DNA from 4 places in the uncultured Paenibacillus sp. genome. Region 2 is predicted to be linked to each of the others. Evidence: riboswitches for the same ligand, from Rfam matches in the RefSeq annotation. Region 2 holds a riboswitch; each other region holds the start of a gene.

Region 1 (4,771 bases), on a different contig from region 2:
AGAGGTCATCGGCATGAGCGAGACGTTCATCAAGGAGCGTCCGATGCCGTCTTCCATGACCGGTCTAAGCGGCAAAGGCAGCGCGGACGCCCCGAAGGGGCCCGTTACGGTCGATGACGCTACGCTATTCCTGGCGCGCTTCGCGAACGGCGCGCTCGGCAGCTTCGAGGCGACGCGCTACGCATCGGGCCACCGGTGCACGAATGCGTTCGAGATCAACGGCAGCAAGGGCAGCGTCAAATTCGATTTCGAGCGAATGAACGAGCTGCAGGTTTATTTGGGCGATGACGCCGAAGATGTGCAGGGCTTCCGCAGGGTGCTTGCGACCGATCCGGCGCATGCCTACATGAATGCCTGGTGGCCGGCCGGCCATACGATCGGCTATGGCCAGACGTTCACGCATGAGGTAGTGGAACTGCTTCATGCGATCGCCGCAGACCGCCAGCCGGTGCCGAACTTCCGTGACGGGGTTGCGTGCCAGGCTGTGCTCGAAGCGGTGGAGCGGTCGATCGAGGAGCGGCGCTGGGTCGGAATCGAAGAGATGTAACCTTGGTCCGCCGAAGGGCTGAATGCGTGTAAAGACAGGGAGTGATGACCATGAGTAAAGCGTTGATCGTATGGGGCGGCTGGAACGGGCATGAGCCCGAGCGGGTCGCGGACCATTTTCGCGGGATGCTGGAGCGGGACGGCTTTGAAGTCGAGGTATCGGATTCGCTGGAGTCGTTTGCCGATGCGGAGAAGCTTCTCGGGCTGGACCTGATCGTGCCGGTCTGGACGATGGGACGAATTGAGCAAAAGCTGGTCGACAACGTATCGGCGGCGGTTCAGAGCGGCGTGGGATTGGCCGGCTGCCACGGCGGCATGTGCGACGCGTTCCGCGAGAACGTGGATTGGCAATTCATGACCGGCGGGCAATGGGTGGCCCATCCGGGGAACGACGGCGTCGAGTATGTCGTGAACGTCAAGCACAGCTCCAGCCCGCTGGTGGCGGGGATTGAGGACTTCGGCGTCAAGTCGGAGCAATATTATTTGCACGTCGACCCGGCGGTCGAGGTGCTGGCGACGACGCGGTTTCCCGTCGTGGAGGGACCGCATTCGCCCAACGGGCCCGTCGATATGCCGGTCGTATGGACGAAGCGCTGGGGAGTCGGCCGCGTCTACTACAATTCGCTCGGCCATGTGGCCGACATCGTGCGGATGCCTGTCGTAACCGAATTGATGCGCCGCGGCTTTCTGTGGGCTGCGGAAGGCAAGCACGAGGCAGGGAAGGCCGGGACGGGGCGTCGCGAAGCCTATTCGGGTATGGCTGATAATCAGCTTTAGAGCTGGAAGACGAAGGAGAGAAGCAGCGTGGATAGAGTGAAAGTTGGCATCATCGGCACAGGCAACATCAGCGGCATTTATTTTCAGAACGGCGGCCGCTTCGAGTCGATGGAAATCGTCGCATGCGCCGATCTCGATGTGGAGCGGGCGAAGGCCAAGGCCGCCAAACACGGCGTACGCGGCTGCTCGGTGGAGGAGCTGCTAGCCGATCCGGAGATCGAAATGGTCATTAATCTGACGATCCCGGCGGCGCATGCTCCCGTATGCATCCAGGCGCTTGAAGCGGGCAAGCACGTATACGTGGAGAAGCCGCTGTCCGTCACGCGCGAGGACGCATCGCGCATGCTGGATATTGCGCGGAGCAAGGGATTGCTCGTCGGCTGTGCGCCGGACACGTTTCTGGGCGCCGGCATCCAGACGTGCATCAAGCTGATCGAAGACGGCGCGATCGGCACGCCGATCGGGGCAACCGCCTTCATGATGAGCGGCGGTACCGAGATGTGGCATCCGGCGCCGGAATTTTTCTACAAGACGGGCGGCGGCCCGATGTTCGATATGGGGCCTTATTATTTGACGGCATTAATCGCCATGCTCGGGCCGATCAGCCGGGTTACCGGATCGGCCCGCATCTCCTATCCGGAGCGGTTGATTACAAGCGAGCCGCTGAAGGGGCAGCGGATAACGGTGGACGTGCCGACGCATGTCGCCGGCATCATCGACTTCGCGTCCGGTCCGATCGGCACGATTCTGACCAGCTTTGACGTGAAGGGCGGTTCCGTGCTCCCGCGCATTGAAGTATACGGCAGCGAGGGAACGCTGGTCGTGCCCGATCCGAACATGTTCAGCGGCGAAATCCGGCTGTCGCGCGCCGGCTCCAGGGAGTGGGCCGATATCGCGCTGACGCATGCCAATGCAGAGAATGCGCGGGGCATCGGCGCGGCCGATATGGCCAAGGCGATCCGCACCGGGCGAAGCTACCGCGCCGCCGGGGAGCTGGCCTATCACGTGCTGGAGACGATGCACGGTTTTCACGACGCGTCCGAGCAAGGCCGGCATTACACGATGCGCAGCACCTGCGCGAAGCCGGCGCCGCTTCCGGCGGGCCTGGCGGACTATGAGCTGGATTAATATGCTCAATGTAAATTCGGCTGCATCACGCTGGGCAGTCCGAAAACCATAGGAACAGACGAAAGGAGCCGTTTTTTGCGCGGCTCCTTTCCTATTCCCCGGCGTTTTTGATTTTGTCTTTTACCGCTCGGTGAGTAACCTCGTAATTCCCTATATCGTTTGTTGGTTGTCCATGATTTCGACATGGGTTTACTGAAATCCTATTGAAATTCGACATAAATTCAGGAAACATATTGATTAATAGGGAGATTTGTCCTATAATTCAGGTAGTTCCAGAAACTTATGAAAAAGGCAAAATTCCCGAAAGGGAATGACGCAAAGCCATGGGTCTAAAGCCTCGTTGACAGCGGGGCCACTGATTGCCAGGTTGCCAACGGTCTCGACAACAAGCGCGTTTTGTCATTTTTCATCTAGTAAACCCTGGGCAAAGCTATGGCTTTTGCACGGGGTTTTATTTTTTGCCAATCATGAAGGAGCAGCCACAAAGCTTGCTCGCTCGCTCGGCTATGTCAGGTCAATCTACTTGGGGATGCGGAGGGGATTCACGGATGTCGGTTTGGAAAAAGAAAGTTTCAAAGCTTCTGGTTTTATCGCTGTTTTTGCAACTTATGGTTCCGATAGGGTTCGCATCGTTTGAGTTCGCTGCGCCGGTCTATGGAGAAACCGGTGTCACAGATTCTGTCTACGGGGATACGACGGTTCCAGCTGCCACTTACGGTCAAGGCCGCGGATTGAGAGCGGAATACTTCAACAGCCTGGATTTTACCGACCGAAAAATCATTCGCCTGGACGATCAGGTCAGTTTCGATTGGGGAGGAAATTCTCCCGACCCGGGCTTGGACAGGGATGCGTTCACCGTTCGGTGGAGCGGCAAAGCGGAGCCGCGATACTCCGAGCTCTACACCTTCTACGTGGAAGCGCATGGCGGCGTCCGCTTGTGGGTGAACCAGCAATTGCTAGTCGACCGATGGGACGGAAACGGCATGACCAAAGAGAGCGGAGCGATTCCGTTGACGGCCGGGAATTCCTACGATTTGCAGTTGGAGTACAAGGAGGACCAGGGGGCTGCCAACGCCAAGCTTCTGTGGTCCAGCGCGAGTCAGCCGAAGGAAGTCATACCGAAAAGCCAGCTGAACCCTCCGTTCATTCCGGGCGTTCCGGCGAACATGCAGCTTGCGTCGACCAGTTATACGGTGACGATCGGATGGGATCCGGTGGAAGGGGCAACCGGGTACGATCTGGAGGCGGACGGCCAGGTGATCGATATGGGGTCAAATACGACCTATACGCATTCGAACTTGGCGGCCAATACGGAGCATTCTTACCGTATCAGGGCGAAAGTGCCGGAAATCGAGGGTGACTGGAGCAATCTTCAGGCGATCCGTACGAAAGTTGCCGTACCGGCCAATTTCGCCGCGACGGTTTCGGACGAGAGCATCGTTCTGACTTGGGACGCGGCGGCCGGAGCGACGGGCTATGACATCGAGGCGGACGGCAGCCTGATCGATAACGGCGCCGAAACCGCCTATACGCATACCGGACTGATGCCGAATACACAGCATTCTTACCGAATCAGGGCGAGGAACGGCGGAGGTGCCGGAGACTGGAGCGCCATCTTGCAGAAGACGATTCTGCCCGAGGCTCCGACCAATATCCGGGCAAGCGCAACAAGCCGCAGCATAACACTGAACTGGGACGGGGTTCCGAATGCAACGGGCTATGACGTGGAAGCGGACGGGACGGTTCTGGACAATGGCATGAACACAGCGTTTACGCATAGCGATTTGGCGCCCAACACCTCGCACGCCTACCGCGTCAGGGCGAGAACGGCGGACGGCCCGAGAGCGTGGAGCGTCTTCATCAGCAAATCCACGTTGCCTGAGGCCGGTCGCGGCATCGGACTGAAAGGGGAATATTTTGACGAGGAAAATTTGTCGGCTTTGAAAGAAACACGGATTGACCAAACGGTTGAATTTGACTGGAGAAATGGCGCTCCGGCGGCAGGAATCGACCCGGATCAATTTTCCGCAAGATGGACCGGGCAGATCGAGCCTCTGTTTTCCGAAACGTATACGATTTATGTGGAAGCGCACGGCGGCGTCAGGCTTTGGGTGGACAATCGGCTGCTGATCGACGACTGGGAGCGGCGCAACATGATCTATCGGCAAGGGACCATCGCCCTTGAAGCCGGCAGACGCTACGACATTCAATTGGAATACAGGGAAACGAACGGAACGTCGCGCATCAAGCTGCTTTGGGAGAGCGCCTCGCAAGGAAAATCCGTGATTCCCCCGTCCTTGCTGTACCCGATTGGAGTGCC
Region 2 (4,771 bases):
CATCGCTTTTCGCTCTCTGGGCGGCATTCATGGCCTGCATGACTTCTTTCTTTGTCTTCTTCGCCCATTCTTTCTCCAGTTTCGTGATTTCCTCTCCCTTGCTCAGATCGATTGGACATTTTACCTCGCTTACATCTCCTTCTTCCCGTATAACGATATGGAACGTCGGTCTCCCGGCTCGAACTTCCGCCTTAATATCCGTTTTTGAACGGACCACTTCAATGCCGACAGCCTCTTTCTTATCTTTGCAATCAATGTTAATAATGGTGCTCTTCATTTTATTTTGAATCCACGCGATCCCCCGTCCCTCATGCACGGACAGCCAATAGCTTAACTTTCCGTCCTTGAACAGGGCCATGCTTTTGATTTCAATCACGGCCGGCGGATCGGTTTGTTCGTTATTTGATAATTTATTCCCCTCTTTTGGCTCTCCGACGATTCTGATTCCGTTGATCATCGGCTCTCTTCCCTCGCTTGCCAGCGCCTTGATGACGTCATCCATGATGACTTCCGTATTCTCCGACCATACTTTTGAAGTGTTTTTTATTTTCCCGGCAACACTGTTTGCCGGAATTTTCTCCAACGGAGCAAGTGTTTGCACGACGGTTTCGGCTGTGACGCCTCTTGTTACAAGAACTCTGGTCGAGAGACGGGCTTCATGCGACCTGTCAAACATTTCAAACAATTCGTTGATTCCTTGCCTAGCTAACGGTTCTCCAATTATGAGCAGCTGTGTATGCGAAAAGAAAAGCTCCCGCGGTGCTTTCTGCGATAAGTTGCGGATGGCTTCCATCACGGTGCTTCCCGTGTTCGTATAGATCGTAACCGGTGTGACATTTGCTCCCCCTCCTCCTCCTCCTGCTAATCCGGTCGCCACCGTACCTGGATTCACAATTTGCAAAGATATGCGATATTCATTTTTGTTCGGCGCTTTATCTACCCCCATTGCCGTGACAATCGACATCGTTCTCAGCTCCCTGCTGTCCCAGCATCCTGTCAACAGCAAGCACGCCACAGAAAGCAAACCGATTCCGATCATCCATTTCGCTTTCAATTCGCATCCCCCTTGTTCTTGCTTCCCTTTTCCATGGGAGGAGAAGGCTGTTGATTTCGCTCCATCCGAGACATTTTATTTTGGTTGATCAGACGCGGGCGGGTAAGGAGTGACGATAATGGCAGACGCAGCACGGTATCCTTCAGATCGGCAGGAATAAACGGGGCAAGAGGAGCCATATAAGGCATTCCGAAAGAACGCAAGCCGCATAAATGGGCTATTATTATAATGTTGATGATCGCAATCCCGTAAAAACCGAAAGTGGCGGCAAAAATCATGATCACAAACCGGAGCAAACGGATCGTAATCGCCATGTTGAAGGCCGGGGTGGCAAAGCTGGCAATCCCCGTAATCGCGACTACGATCACCATCGCCGGAGATACGATCCCGGCTTGTACCGCCGCCTGCCCCAAAACCAGCGCGCCTACGATCGATACCGCTTGGCCGATCGCCCGCGGCATGCGAACGCCGGCCTCGCGCAAAATCTCAAAACTGACCTCCATCATCATGGCTTCTACTATTGCGGGGAAAGGAACGGCATCCCGCTGCGCCGCCAGACTGATCAAAAGAGGAGTCGGTATCATTTCCTGATGGAACGTAATGGCGGCGACATAGACGGAAGGTCCCAATAAAGAAATAAAAAAAGTGACATACCTTAACAATCGAATGGCCGTTCCGATATCGTAACGTTGATAGTAATCTTCGGCGGATTGAAAATACATAAAAAATGTGGTGGGCGCGAGGAGGGCAAACGGTGTTCCGTCCACCAAAATGGCGATTCGGCCTTCCAGCAAATTTGCGGCGACCGTATCCGGCCGCTCGGTATTGTAAACGGTGGGAAACAGGGTGAATGTTTCATCTTGAATCAACTCTTCGATATAACCGGATTCCAGGATGCCGTCAATTTTAATGTCGTTCAGCCGTTTCTTTACCTCTTGAACCAGTTTATCGTTGGCGATCCCTTTGACATACATGACAGCAACGTCCGTCTGTGTCACATTGCCGATTTTCATGGTCTCCAACCATAGATTAGAACTTTTAATTCGGCGGCGGATAAGGGAAATATTTGTCCCGATGGACTCCGTGAAACCGTCCTTGGGTCCGCGAATGACCACTTGGGATGACGGTTCCTCAACACCCCTGGTTTCTCCCCCTTTGGTGCCGCCGCTGATCGCTTCCGCCCAACCGTCCATCAGGATGACCGTATCTCCGGACAAAATGTTTGAAAGGAGACCGTTCCAATCCTTGACTACCTTCACTTCTCCGATGGACAAAGCATTGTCTTTAATCAAATCAAATACATTCTGATCCGATACCATACTTTTGAATGTCTCCTCGGCGGTATCGATCATCAAGGAACGCATGACAAAATCACCGACCATCTTCTTGTCGGCCAACCCGTCGGTATAAACGGCGGCAACCTGCACCTGCGAGCTTCCGAGCTTGAATTCACGGATAATGACATCAGGGCTGTTTCCAACCTCCTGCCTGATTTGATGAAGGTTGTCTTTTAACTCCCGATGAAGGGGGAACGTGCTTGTATCCGATATCGTTTGTTCTTTTTTTCTTCGCCTTAATCTGCGCAGTCGGTTCCAAAAGGACATGTTTTTCCCTCCTTACCATGTATTAGTTATTCGCTGTCGGATTTGCTTTTATTCTTGTGAGTCTCGGAGGGTGCCGGAATTCATTCCATCGATTGAATGGTCGGGACGCAATAGAATGGTTTCATAACTTTGCCCAATAAAAAAAATCTTCTTGGGAGGGATTAGGTGAAATTTGTCGAATAAATAGGAATATAGACGCATAACGTCGAAATGAAACGGTTCCCTAATCTTTTTATTCATAGGTCTTCGGACGGACAACGATGCGAAAAAGGCAAACCTGCCGAAAGGCTGGGGCGCAAAACTTCAGGCCTAAGGATTCCATCTACGGCAGCTGGGTCACCGAAATTGTTGCTTAGGAGCTACTCCTTTGTTTCGGGGTAGCTCTTTCATTTGATAAACCTATAAAAGGAAGGATTAGTCGATGGAAAACATTGCGGATCTCATTGAACACAATCACTTTTACCATGTATTTCAGCCACTTTGTCGACTTCCCGAACAAAACAAGTTCGGATACGAAGCATTAATTCGCAGTAAAACGGGCATAAGCCCGGATGCCTTATTTCAAGGAGCTCTTAGCCAGAATCGGTTGCTGCAATTGGATATGTGGTCCATTGACTGTGCGGTTTCCAGTTTCTTTTCTTCGCCGGTCATACAGGAGGGGGACGAATTATTGTTCGTCAATCTTTTTCCCTCCACCATCGTTGCCGACACTTTTCCTTCGTTTGTGGACAACTTAGAGCGACGGTTTCTTCTTTTTCGTCATCGCATTGTGCTTGAAATTAACGAATCCATCATAGAAGGACAAATTTGGAATGACCCCTTGTTCATTCAAAGAATCGGGGAACTCCGGGATGCAGGTTTTTTGATTGCCCTGGATGACGTGGGCGACGGGACGACCACGTTTCGGAAAATCGTCGAAATATCGCCGGATTTCATAAAGATAGACCGATTTTTTTCCACTGGGCTGTCCATTTGCAAGAAAAAGCAAAAGGTGATCCGGCTGTTCGTCGATTACTGCCGGGATGATTCCAGCCTCATTTTAGAAGGAATCGAACGAGAAGAGGATCTCGCTCATGCCTCGTTATTGGGCGTAACGATCGGGCAGGGCTATTTTTTGGGGAAACCCGACCGGCTGGAGGAGCACAAGTAACCATAATGAAACCTGGAGGAATGAGGTAAGATGGGTGATCAAAACGTGTATTCACGAAAAGCAACGCTTTCGCTCAAAATCTCCGAATTTGAAGTACCGCCTATGCAGGACCTGTTAATTATCGGGAAAAAGGCGCCGATCGGTCCGGAAGCCGTAAAGCGGATGGCGGAGGCACTCTCCCCGGAGCAATTCACCCTGATCCGGATGGATCATCCAAGAATAGAAGCTGTTCTCATACGAAATTCACTTCTGCAGATGCTGGATCAACGACTTCTTATGAACATTGTCATGGAGGAGGCGGAGCGTTTGATCCACGACACCATGGTACTGCGTTCCGAACTGAAAATCGCGGTTTCCGTACAACGGGAGGTGGAATTGGGATGAAAGTGTCCGAGATCATGGCATCTTCCGTTTATACGGTTTCGTCGGACAAAAGCGTTTCCTACGCAGCGGAACGGATGAACGAATGGAAAGTCGGTTCGTTAATCGTCGTGGACCATGGAACGGTCATGGGCATTATCACGTCCCGCGATGTCCGTTCTTCCCATCCCAACCGCATTGTGGCGGATGCCATGACGCCGAACCCCATTTGCACTTCACCCGATCGATTCATATGGGATGCGTTGAATATCATGGATCGGCATGAAATCGAGCGAATTTTGATCATGGAAGAAGACAAGATGGTCGGTTTGGCGACACGGGAAGCGATTAAGATGAAAGTGTCCGAATTTATGGATCCGTTGACGGGTTTATACCGCGCGCCTTATATCCAGTATGCAGGGGAGGAGTTTCTGAAAAACCGGCAGCCTTTCCACCTGCTATTTATCGATTTGAATGATTTCGGTCAAATAAATAAGCGTTACGGCCATCCGTTCGGGGATGATGTGATCCGGGAATTTTCCAACAGGGCAGCAGCGGAAGTTGTCGAAGACCGTGATTTTCTGTGCAGGTATGCCGGCGATG
Region 3 (4,771 bases), on a different contig from region 2:
CAAAGAAGATGCCGTCTACGGGCATTTCGAGCAGTCGAACGGCAAGTCGTTTCCTTTCCGGTCCCCGTCGGTTCCACAGCCGCTGCCTTCGCCGGTTCGAATCTCCGGACAATTCGGGCCGGGCGGCATGTTCGTCGTCTCGGAGTGGGAACTGTCATGCCCGCTCGGTTCCTTTCTGCCGGATGAACTGATTGAAGCTTGTCCCCGGCTGATCCGGTCGATTGACGAAGGTCTCGGGGAAGCCGGCATAAGCCGTATCCATACCGTTCGGGAGCTTTGGGACGACAGGGCGAAGTCCGGAACGTCCGTCCGGCATGTGGCGCAGTACGTAAAAAGGCACTATATTCTGCCCAATCTGGAATGCCGCTTGTCGCCATTTATGCTATCCCAGAGGCAGATCCGGGATATCCTGGCGTTCTGGTCCGTACGCAGTTTGGAGCACCTGAAGCGCAACCCTTACCGGCTCGCGGAGATCCCTTCCATCCCGTTCCGGGTTTGCGAGGTGCTGGGCAGAACTCTGGGCCTGTCGTCCTCTTCGGCGGAACGGATCGAGGGCGCCGTTCAATATGTATACACTCAATATTTGAATGGCGGGGATAGTTATTTACGAATAGGCGAGCTGGAAAACCGCGCCTACCGGTTATTGGGGGGGCAAATTCCGTTGCCCGCCATCCGGCGGCAAATCGAACGCTTTATGGCGTCGGAATCCGACCGGATCGTACGCACGCACGATGGATTGGTGTTTGACCGAAACCTGTTTTTTTCGGAAATTCAGATCGCCCGGCGTCTGGTTGACCTGACCGAGGAACGAGATCCTGCCGGCCTCACGGCGGAGGCCACGGCTGCCATTCTGGAACGACTGACGAAGCAAGGCGTACTGCCGGAGCTGAACGAGGAGCAGCGCAGCGGCCTGATCGCCTTCTGGCGGCATCCGGTGCTGCTTGTGGCCGGGAAAGCGGGCACGGGCAAAACGGCCTGGATTTCCTTTCTGATCGCCATGCTGCAAGCCGTACGGCCGGATATCCGCTTCAAACTCGCCGCCCCGACCGGCAAAGCGGCACGCAGAATCAGCCAGGTGACGGGTTTTCCGGCTCAAACCATCCATGCCCTGCTCGGCAGGGGCATCGGCAAAAACAGCCGGATCCTCTATCACTACAAGCGCAAGCCGCTGCAGACCGATGTGCTTATCGTGGACGAGGCAAGCATGGTGAACGAATATTTATGGCGCGATTTGCTTTGGGCGGTGCGCGACGGAACAAGACTGATCTTTGTGGGCGATCCGAATCAGTTGGAACCGATCGGGCCCGGCAACCCGTTCGCGGATATGCTCCGTTTCGGCTTTCCCGCCGTCCGGCTGAGCCGCAATTACCGCAACGACTCCGCCATCCTGGCGCTGGCGGACGCCGTCTTGTCGGGAGAAGCGGACGAATCGCTGCTGCAGGGCAAAGGCATCGCGTTCATTCCTTGCACAAGTGCCGAACAGGCCTTGCCGCTGCTGCGAAAAGCCTATGCGGACCGCGACGGCGACTGTCCGATCGTTACGATGTATAGGGAGGAATCCGCAGTCGGCGTGGAGAAGCTGAATGCGTGGATGAAGCGGCAGGTCAATCCTTCCCGCGGATCGTGCGGTACCGCGACGTTCGATATCGGAGACCCTGTCATGCAAATCGTCAACACCGGCATTGCGGATAACGGGGACATGGGGCGGATCGAGGCGGTGCATCGGCAGAAGGGTGTGCAAATCGCGTTCGAGAGCGGACTCGAGGCGTTTTATTCCCCGGACGAATTGAGTGATTTCATCGAGCTGGCGTACGCGATTACAACCGCCAAAACCCAAGGCAGCCAATACGAAGGCGTCGTTATTCCTATTCTGGATATCCGGCACGAGCTTTCCCACCGCCATTCGATGTGGTACCGGAATTCGTTGTATACGGCCGTGACCCGCGCCAAAAAAGAGCTGGCCATCATCGGCGACATACAGGAATTCATCGCCGCCGCCGAACGATCCGGACGATCGCGCCGCACCCGGTTGTTAAGACGGCTCGAAGCTTATTTGGGGGAGCGCTTCATCCCCCGGCAGCCCTGAATCAAGGGATGACCTACAATTGAAACTCGAGAACGTGCCGATTGAGCTTGTATAACCCACGAATCCCTGTAAGGGATACCGGGGGCCGGGCATGTCGGGCTTCCCGCCCGCCCCCCCTTGCCGATGCATGCCGTTTGCTCTTTGCCATAAGGTGTATTTTTTCCCATCATCCTTGATATAATCGAAGCAAACATCTCTCAGGGGGTTATCGCATTGGCGGAAGTGATCGTCTCGGAAAAGCTGTTGGCGTTATCCGGATTGGACCGGGACGCCTTTATCAGGCAAATGACGGAGCGCAGGCAAGGCACCGCCATGGAAGCACTGGACATCGAATATGTGGAGCTCGATCCGGACCGCGTCGTCATGACGATGCCGGTCGGACCGAAAACCCGGCAGCCGGCGGGATTGCTGCATGGCGGCGCATCCGTCTTATTGGCTGAAACGGCAGCCTCCATCGCGGCTGCGTTGAACATCGACTTGCGGCAATATGCGGCCGTCGGACTCGAAATTAACGCGAACCACTTGCGCAGCAAGCGGGACGGCCTCGTTACCGCTGTCGCAACCCCGCTGCACAAGGGAAGAACGACGATGGTGTGGGATGTAAAAATTTCCGGCGAAGACGGGAAGCTGGTCTGCGTGTCCCGCTGTACGGTAGCGATCGTCGAGCAGCGTTAACCGGAATCAGCGCTTTGTTTCTCATGCAAGTCCCTACTCTCTATCCAGCAGGCGGCATAATCGAAGCTTTCGCACAAAAGCCGGCCTTAACCGGCCGGCTTCCCTGTCGGGATTATCCTTAATTCAATCTCGATATAATGCCGTCTTTGATAAATTGCTGAATCGTCTTGATCGGGATGTCGGTCTTCTGATAGGCTTCCATCAAGCTGGGTCTGGGATGCGTCTTGATATAATCTTTGACTTTCTCAATATCCAAGCTGTACTTTTCCAAACAATCGCCACAGAACATCGACCTGCTGTTCAGCATGACCTGACCGCAGCTCGTGCAATTGGAAAGCGCCATCCTCTCACCTCTCCCTGTACGGGATCTCACTTCCAAACAAGCAAGAAGCTTATCCATGTTGCGCATAGATAAGCTTCGCCTCTATTTGCAACTGGCTGGCATAGTTGAAACCCTTAGCCCCTCTAGCTTTGCGCCATCATTTTTCAATGATTTTGCCCTGATATGAAGTTGAGCGAACGATCACATACTCCCTTCATTATAGCAATATACGCTCATTTGACAAGCATCGACACGATCGCCGTTAAAATCAAACTCAGGTCCAGCCCCAGAAGAAGCCGTCGCGATCCCACGCGATTTTCCCGCCATGCAGCTTTCGGAACGCCTTTATCACGTCCTTCGACAGCGACTGGTTGCCTCTCTCATTCACGAACACAAAAGCTTCACCGAAATGCGACCGCACATATTCGATCGCATCGCTTTGACGGAGGATGCCTCTGAATCTGATTTCCTCCACCATCCACTCCGCAACCTGCTGCGCTGTCGGTTCCAAGGCGCACCCCTCCTTCATTTTTTGTGTCGATCATTTCGCCTCGCACCATCGTTTTTTCGCTTGCCGGGAACGCAGGTGCCTAACGACCTTAAAAGGACGGGTGCCGCCCTTCCAACGCGTTCAGCCAGTCCGCTCCCAGCATAGAAACGATTTGTTCCTGAAACAATTTATACCCGCTCTTAACCATGTCGTCTGCCAGCCGGGCGTCCCATAATGCCTTGAATTTACCTAAACGCACCCGTTCCTCCCCGGTAAAAGAAAGCCTGCGCCCGTTTCCCTCAACCCCATGCGCATACGTTCCCGCGCCGAAACGCCACTCCGTAAATCGTTCGCGGTAACGGGCTGCCAGCACATTGCCTATTTCCAGGCCTTTAATGTCAAAATCACCGGAGTAAAAGAGCCGCCCCGACCACCGGCCCTGCTCGATGAACCGGTCGATCAACCGCAAGGCGGCGGCGCTCGCCGGCCCGCTTGTACAGAGGAGGAGCGGGCGATGCGCGCCGGAGGAAAGCTCCGTTCCCGCACGCATACCCGCCTCCGCCAAATCCACCAACGTGGAGAAGACAGGCGGATTCTCAACCACATACACATCGGTAAACGGTTCAAACCGCTCGGCTGCCTCTACTTGTCTAAGCGTTAGAACTCCCGGCAGGACCGGGCGCTCCCCGTTCGGATCATAAAAGTGAACGATCGAGGAGATGTCGTCATCCGCGATCCCCGCCGTACGATAAATATCCCTTACGAGCAGACTGTCCAATCCTGCCGTCGCATCGGATACCGCGTTATAGAATGAACCTTCCACCGGCGAGTCTCCAACCTCGTTCCCGTGCACGCTTTCCTTCAGCGCTTGAAAGAACAGCCTTCCCGCGGGCCTGGTCCGGTCGAGCGCATGCGCATCCCCAGACACTTGAGCCGCGAGCACCGGCAGCCGAATCGAACGGAGCTGCAACGAACCGCTCCTCACGCCGGCATCCCCTGTCAGGATAACGTTGAAGGCGCGTGCAGCGTACGTCAGCGGGCGCACCGCAGCGGCAGGCGACTCCCGCATCAATTCCTTCAACGTCCGGTAGCCTCCCGCGGCGCCTTGCATTAACCGCTCCAGCCAATCATTCAGTTGCGAATGAATCCGCTCCCCTTCACCCAGCAGCGTTTCCCGGACTTCGCGGAAAACCGCAGC
Region 4 (4,771 bases), on a different contig from region 2:
TCGTCAGCACCGTCAGCCTCGGCAGCAGATTGAAATGCTGGAACACCATGCCGATCTCGCCGCGGACGGCCCGCAGCTCGCGCGCGTTCATCCCCGTGATCGCGCGGCCGTTCCAGATGATCTCGCCGGCGTCCGGCTCGACCAGCCGGTTGATGCAGCGGACCAGCGTCGATTTGCCGGCGCCGCTTCGGCCGAGCACGGCCACGAATTCCCCCGGCTCAACTCGTAGATCAATCCGGTCGAGGGCCGGCGTCGCCTCGCCCTTGTACGTTTTGCCGATTCCCTTCAGCTCCAGCAGCTCACTTCACCCGCCTTCGGATCAGCGCGCCCAAATAATCGACGGCTGCAACCATCACCATAATGAGGAGAACCTCGAACGTCACTTTTTCATAGGCGAACATTTTGAAATCGTTGAACAGCATTTGGCCGATGCCGCCCGCCCCGACGATGCCGAGAATCAGGCTCGTCCGGATCGCCACCTCAAGCCGGTAAAAATAGTGGGACAGCACGAGCGGCGCCATCTGGGGAAAGATGCCGTACAGCGCGACGTGCAGCCTCGTCCCTCCGACCGCCTTGACCGCATCCTGCGGCCCTTCGTCGGTCGCCTCGATCGTCTCGGACAGCAGCTTGCCGAACACGCCGACGTTGTGAATGATCAACGCCATCACCGCGGGCATCGGACCGAGGCCGAGGGTCGGTATGAAAACAAGCGCCAGCACAAGCTCGGGTATCGAGCGCGCAACATTGAACAAGCCGCGGGTGGCGTCGTACATCCAGCGCGCCGGCGCCCAATTCCGGGCGGCGAACAAGCTTCCCGGAACGGCGAGCAATAATGCGGCGAGCGTGCTGAATACGGCAATTTCCAGCGTGTCCAGCATCGCTTTGACCGCGATCCGCCAGTCGGCCGCATCGGCCGGAAACCAGTTGCCGGCGATAAAGCGGAACGTGTTGCCCAGATCGCGAAAAGCCGAGACCGTCACGCCCACGCCCGATCCCGACCACCAAAGCAGGACAACCACCGCCGCGGCGGCAAAAACTCTTTTCATCACAGGTTACGGCTTGGGCTTCAAACGCCCGTCCTCGATCGCCGCCTGCCGAATGGCCGCGTAATCCTCGTCGCTCGCTTCCGCAAACCCGCTGGCGCCGCCGAACGCGCCGAGAATGTCGGGATCGTCGATGCCCTTCATCGCTTCCCGTATGCTTGCGATATCTTCATCGGAGAAGGTGTTCACGACAGCCCACGGATATTGGAACAGCTCCTCCGATTGCCAGATCTTCTTGATCTTCTTGCCGTCCACCTTGCCCTGCTTCACCAGATTATTGTAATAGGCGCTGTCGATCGCTCCCACATCCTGCTGCCTGTTCTGGATCGCAAGCGCGGTAGCCGTATGGTCGCCCGTATACGTTACGCTTGCAAACTGATGCTCCTGCTGGGACTTGAACACGCCCGCTTTCTTGAGCGCGATGCCCGGGATCAGGCTGCCGGACGTCGAGTTGATGTCCCCAAAGGCGAACCGGACGTCGCCCGCATTCGCCACGACATCCTCGAGCGAGGCGTATGGGGAATCCGACGGAGCGATCAGATAGGAATAGTAGAACGGCTTCCCTTCGATAAGCTGCGTGACGATCGCGTTGACGCCGTACCGCTCATGCGCCTCCACATACGTCAGCGGTCCGAGATAGGCCATTTGCACCTTGCCGGCGCCCATCGCTTCCACGACGCCGTTGTAGTCCGGATACACCTCGGCCGTTACCTTCCTGCCGAGCTTCGCCGCCAATACGTCCGCCAGCTTGTCCGCGCCGGGCTTCATCTCATTGCCGCCCTGCGCGGGAATGACGCCGATCAGGATTTCCTCCTGCCCCTGCGCCGCATTCCCTGCCTGATTGTTCGCCGTACCCGATTCCCGCTTATCCGCGTTGCCGCAAGCCGTTGCGAGCAGGCCAGAGATCAGCAGACATGTTAATACCGAAAACGATTGTCTTTTTCGGAACATTCCGTTCTCTCCTCCCGTCAAAATGAATGATCCCATATAAGATCAGTACAATAATTGAGATTAACACAGTTTCGCCCGAAAAAAAAGAAAGCGCCGTCCGCCGTCCGCCCTGACCGTCCGTTAGGCGCTGCCGTCCCAACCAAAAAAAAGTTTTTGACAAATTACGACATATTCCGTTATGATTGTATGTAACTGAATACCTACGGCAAACTCGTCCGAAAGGCGGGGACGCAAAACCACAGGTCTTCCGCCGATTCGGCGATGACGGCTGGGCTGCACTTGAACAAACACTACCTTTCGGGTTGTGTTTTTTTTATGTGCCTAATCATTTATACATAGGCGGGATCGTAATGTTCAACCAAACCAAAGCGGCATCGGTCGCCTCCGTTTCGCGCTTGCTGCTGCTGCTTGCGCTGGCGGGTATCGGCAATGCGCTGAACGTGTCGCTGTTTTTCGGCGTGGATCTCATATTCGGCAGCATCTTCGTATTGTTGATTTTAAGATGGCACGGATTGAAATGGGGGGTAACGGCCTCCATCCTGGCCGGCGGCGTTACGGTCTTTTTGTGGAATCATCCGTACGGCATGGCGGCCCTTGTTCTGGAGACGGTATTCATCGGTGCTTTTTACCGGCGCAGGATCGGCGACAGCATTATTCTGGCGGCGCTGTATTGGCTCCTTGTCGGCGCGCCTTTGATCTGGCTGGGCTACCGTCTCGCGCTGCATATGAACACGACGGCTACGCTCACGGTCATCCTGAAGGACGCGGTGAACGGCATTTTCAATGCGTGGGCGGCCACCCTGCTGTATACCTTTTTGCCGGCTTCTGCGCGGCCGGCGGCGAACGCCAAAAAACCGACCCGCCATTTCTACGATATTCTGTTTCTCATCTTCACCGGGCTGATCATTTTCCCGCTGCTGGTCGTGACCGTCATGATCGGATGGCAGGAATATTATAAAACCGATCGGGAAATCCAGGCCGCGATCGAACGCCAATCCGAAATCATCCGCAATGAGATCGACGGTTGGCGAACGGCTCACCTGGCGGCTATCGAGCAATTGTCCGTATTGGCTTCCGAGGAGAATCCGAACGACCGGGACGCGCTGCAAAAGCTTACCGCCAATCCGGGGCAGATTTTTCCGGATTTTCGCAGCATTTATATCGCCGACGCCGCGGGAACGACCGTTGCTTTTTACCCGTTCAAGAACGCGGAAGGCCGGTCCAATCTGGGTTTGAATTTCGCCGACCGCCCTTACTTTCAGCGGGCGCAAGCGGGCCTGCGGCCCGTCATATCGGATGTTTTCGTCGGCAGGGTCGGCGTTTCCGAACCGATCGTGAACATTGCGGCTCCGATCGTCAAGGGCGGCCGGTTCCAAGGCATCGCGTCCGGGGCGTTGAATCTCGGCTACATCAAAGACAGAATCGAGAAATTCACCGATAACCGCCGCATGGACATTACGATCGTCGACCGCAACCGGAAGGTCATCGCAAGCACGCGGCGCGGCTTCGACGCCATGCGGATCTACGATTGGAAGCAAGGAGGGGATCCGGTTGCCCTGAAGAACGGTCTGTACCGTTGGTTCCCGGTAGATGAGCAAAACCCGATGACGCGCTGGGAAAAGTCGTCTTACGTCAAGCTCATCGGCTTAACGGGCGCCGGGGAGCGGGATTGGACGATCGTGGTCGAATCCCATGCGGCGCCCTACCGGGACGCCTTGTACGGCTCCTATATTAAAATACTGTCCGTTCTGCTGCTGTTCGGACTGGTGGCGACCGCCGCGGCTATCCTTCTCAGCCGGCTGATCATACGGCCGATTTCCCGTCTGGCGAATGCGACGACGGATTTGCCGGCCAAAATATCGGAAAACAAGCCCTTTGATTGGCCCGAAAGCTTTTTGCACGAAATCGCCGTCCTGACCGCCAACTTCAAGAACATGTCCGAAAAGCTCAAAACGATGTTCGGCGAGATCAGGCACCTTGCCTATTACGACAGCTTGACCGGCTTGCCCAACAGAGTATTGTTCAATCGGGAGTTGAACCTCGTCCTGGAACGGTCGGGCCGGCAGGAGCGGCAGGCGGCCGTCCTTTTTATCGATCTGGACCGGTTTAAAGTCGTGAACGACTCGCTGGGACACGGGCAGGGCGATTCGCTGCTGCAGCAGGCGGCCGTTCGGCTGCAAGGCTGCATCGAGGCGAACGACATTCTCTCCCGCATGGGCGGCGATGAATTCACGGCTGTACTGCCGCGAACGAACCGGGAGCAGACGGCCCTGACCGCGCAAAAAATGCTGGACGCCTTCAGTCTGCCGTTCGATCTGGACGGCCATGAAGTGTTCATTACGCCGAGCATCGGCATCAGCATGTATCCTGTCGACGGCGAGGATCACCAGGAGCTGATCAAGCGCGCCGACCAGGCCATGTACGCCGCCAAAGAGAAGGGCAAAAACATGTACCGCTTCTACATGGCGGAAATGTCCGAGTCGACCGCGAGCAAAATGGTTCTGGAAACGATGCTGCATAAAGCGTTGGAAAACGGCGAATTCGAGCTTCACTACCAGCCGAAGATCAATGCGGGAACATGGGCTTTCAGCGGGCTGGAAACGCTCATTCGCTGGAAGCATCCGCAGCGGGGGTGGATTTCCCCCGGAGAGTTTATACCGGCAGCCGAAGAAACGGGCTTGATCTGTCCGATCGGCGAGTGGGTATTGCGTAAGGCTTGCGCCCAAAACAAAGCCTGGCAGAATGCCGGTCACCCGGCCTTTGCCGTGTCCGTGAAC

What was found. Region 2 has a riboswitch for cyclic di-GMP ahead of RWM61_RS17780 (EAL domain-containing protein). Riboswitches for the same ligand answer to the same signal wherever they lie in the genome.
Region 1: it holds a riboswitch for cyclic di-GMP, as region 2 does, so the genes downstream of both, RWM61_RS08945 (fibronectin type III domain-containing protein) here and RWM61_RS17780 (EAL domain-containing protein) in region 2, are expected to answer to the same signal.
Region 3: it holds a riboswitch for cyclic di-GMP, as region 2 does, so the genes downstream of both, RWM61_RS02005 (hypothetical protein) here and RWM61_RS17780 (EAL domain-containing protein) in region 2, are expected to answer to the same signal.
Region 4: it holds a riboswitch for cyclic di-GMP, as region 2 does, so the genes downstream of both, RWM61_RS05695 (EAL domain-containing protein) here and RWM61_RS17780 (EAL domain-containing protein) in region 2, are expected to answer to the same signal.

The regions. Positions count from the first base shown of each region.
Region 1 covers NZ_CAUPYC010000020.1:34,393-39,163, forward strand. Annotated here, with positions in the region: gene RWM61_RS08930 (Gfo/Idh/MocA family oxidoreductase) at 1-547, shown strand, start outside; gene RWM61_RS08935 (ThuA domain-containing protein) at 598-1,323, shown strand; gene RWM61_RS08940 (Gfo/Idh/MocA family oxidoreductase) at 1,351-2,451, shown strand; cyclic di-GMP riboswitch class I at 2,732-2,826, shown strand; gene RWM61_RS08945 (fibronectin type III domain-containing protein) at 3,000-4,771, shown strand, end outside.
Region 2 covers NZ_CAUPYC010000077.1:3,742-8,512, reverse strand. Annotated here, with positions in the region: gene RWM61_RS17790 (Ger(x)C family spore germination protein) at 1-1,054, opposite strand, end outside; gene RWM61_RS17785 (spore germination protein) at 1,051-2,658, opposite strand; cyclic di-GMP riboswitch class I at 2,919-3,002, shown strand; gene RWM61_RS17780 (EAL domain-containing protein) at 3,080-3,808, shown strand; gene RWM61_RS17775 (hypothetical protein) at 3,839-4,192, shown strand; gene RWM61_RS17770 (GGDEF domain-containing protein) at 4,189-4,771, shown strand, end outside.
Region 3 covers NZ_CAUPYC010000003.1:100,560-105,330, forward strand. Annotated here, with positions in the region: gene RWM61_RS01995 (AAA family ATPase) at 1-2,086, shown strand, start outside; gene RWM61_RS02000 (hotdog fold thioesterase) at 2,372-2,761, shown strand; gene RWM61_RS02005 (hypothetical protein) at 2,880-3,104, opposite strand; cyclic di-GMP riboswitch class I at 3,188-3,271, opposite strand; gene RWM61_RS02010 (DUF6953 family protein) at 3,358-3,594, opposite strand; gene RWM61_RS02015 (TIGR02679 domain-containing protein) at 3,683-4,771, opposite strand, start outside.
Region 4 covers NZ_CAUPYC010000010.1:31,985-36,755, reverse strand. Annotated here, with positions in the region: gene phnC (phosphonate ABC transporter ATP-binding protein) at 1-289, opposite strand, end outside; gene phnE (phosphonate ABC transporter, permease protein PhnE) at 300-1,046, opposite strand; gene phnD (phosphate/phosphite/phosphonate ABC transporter substrate-binding protein) at 1,053-1,994, opposite strand; cyclic di-GMP riboswitch class I at 2,189-2,275, shown strand; gene RWM61_RS05695 (EAL domain-containing protein) at 2,345-4,771, shown strand, end outside.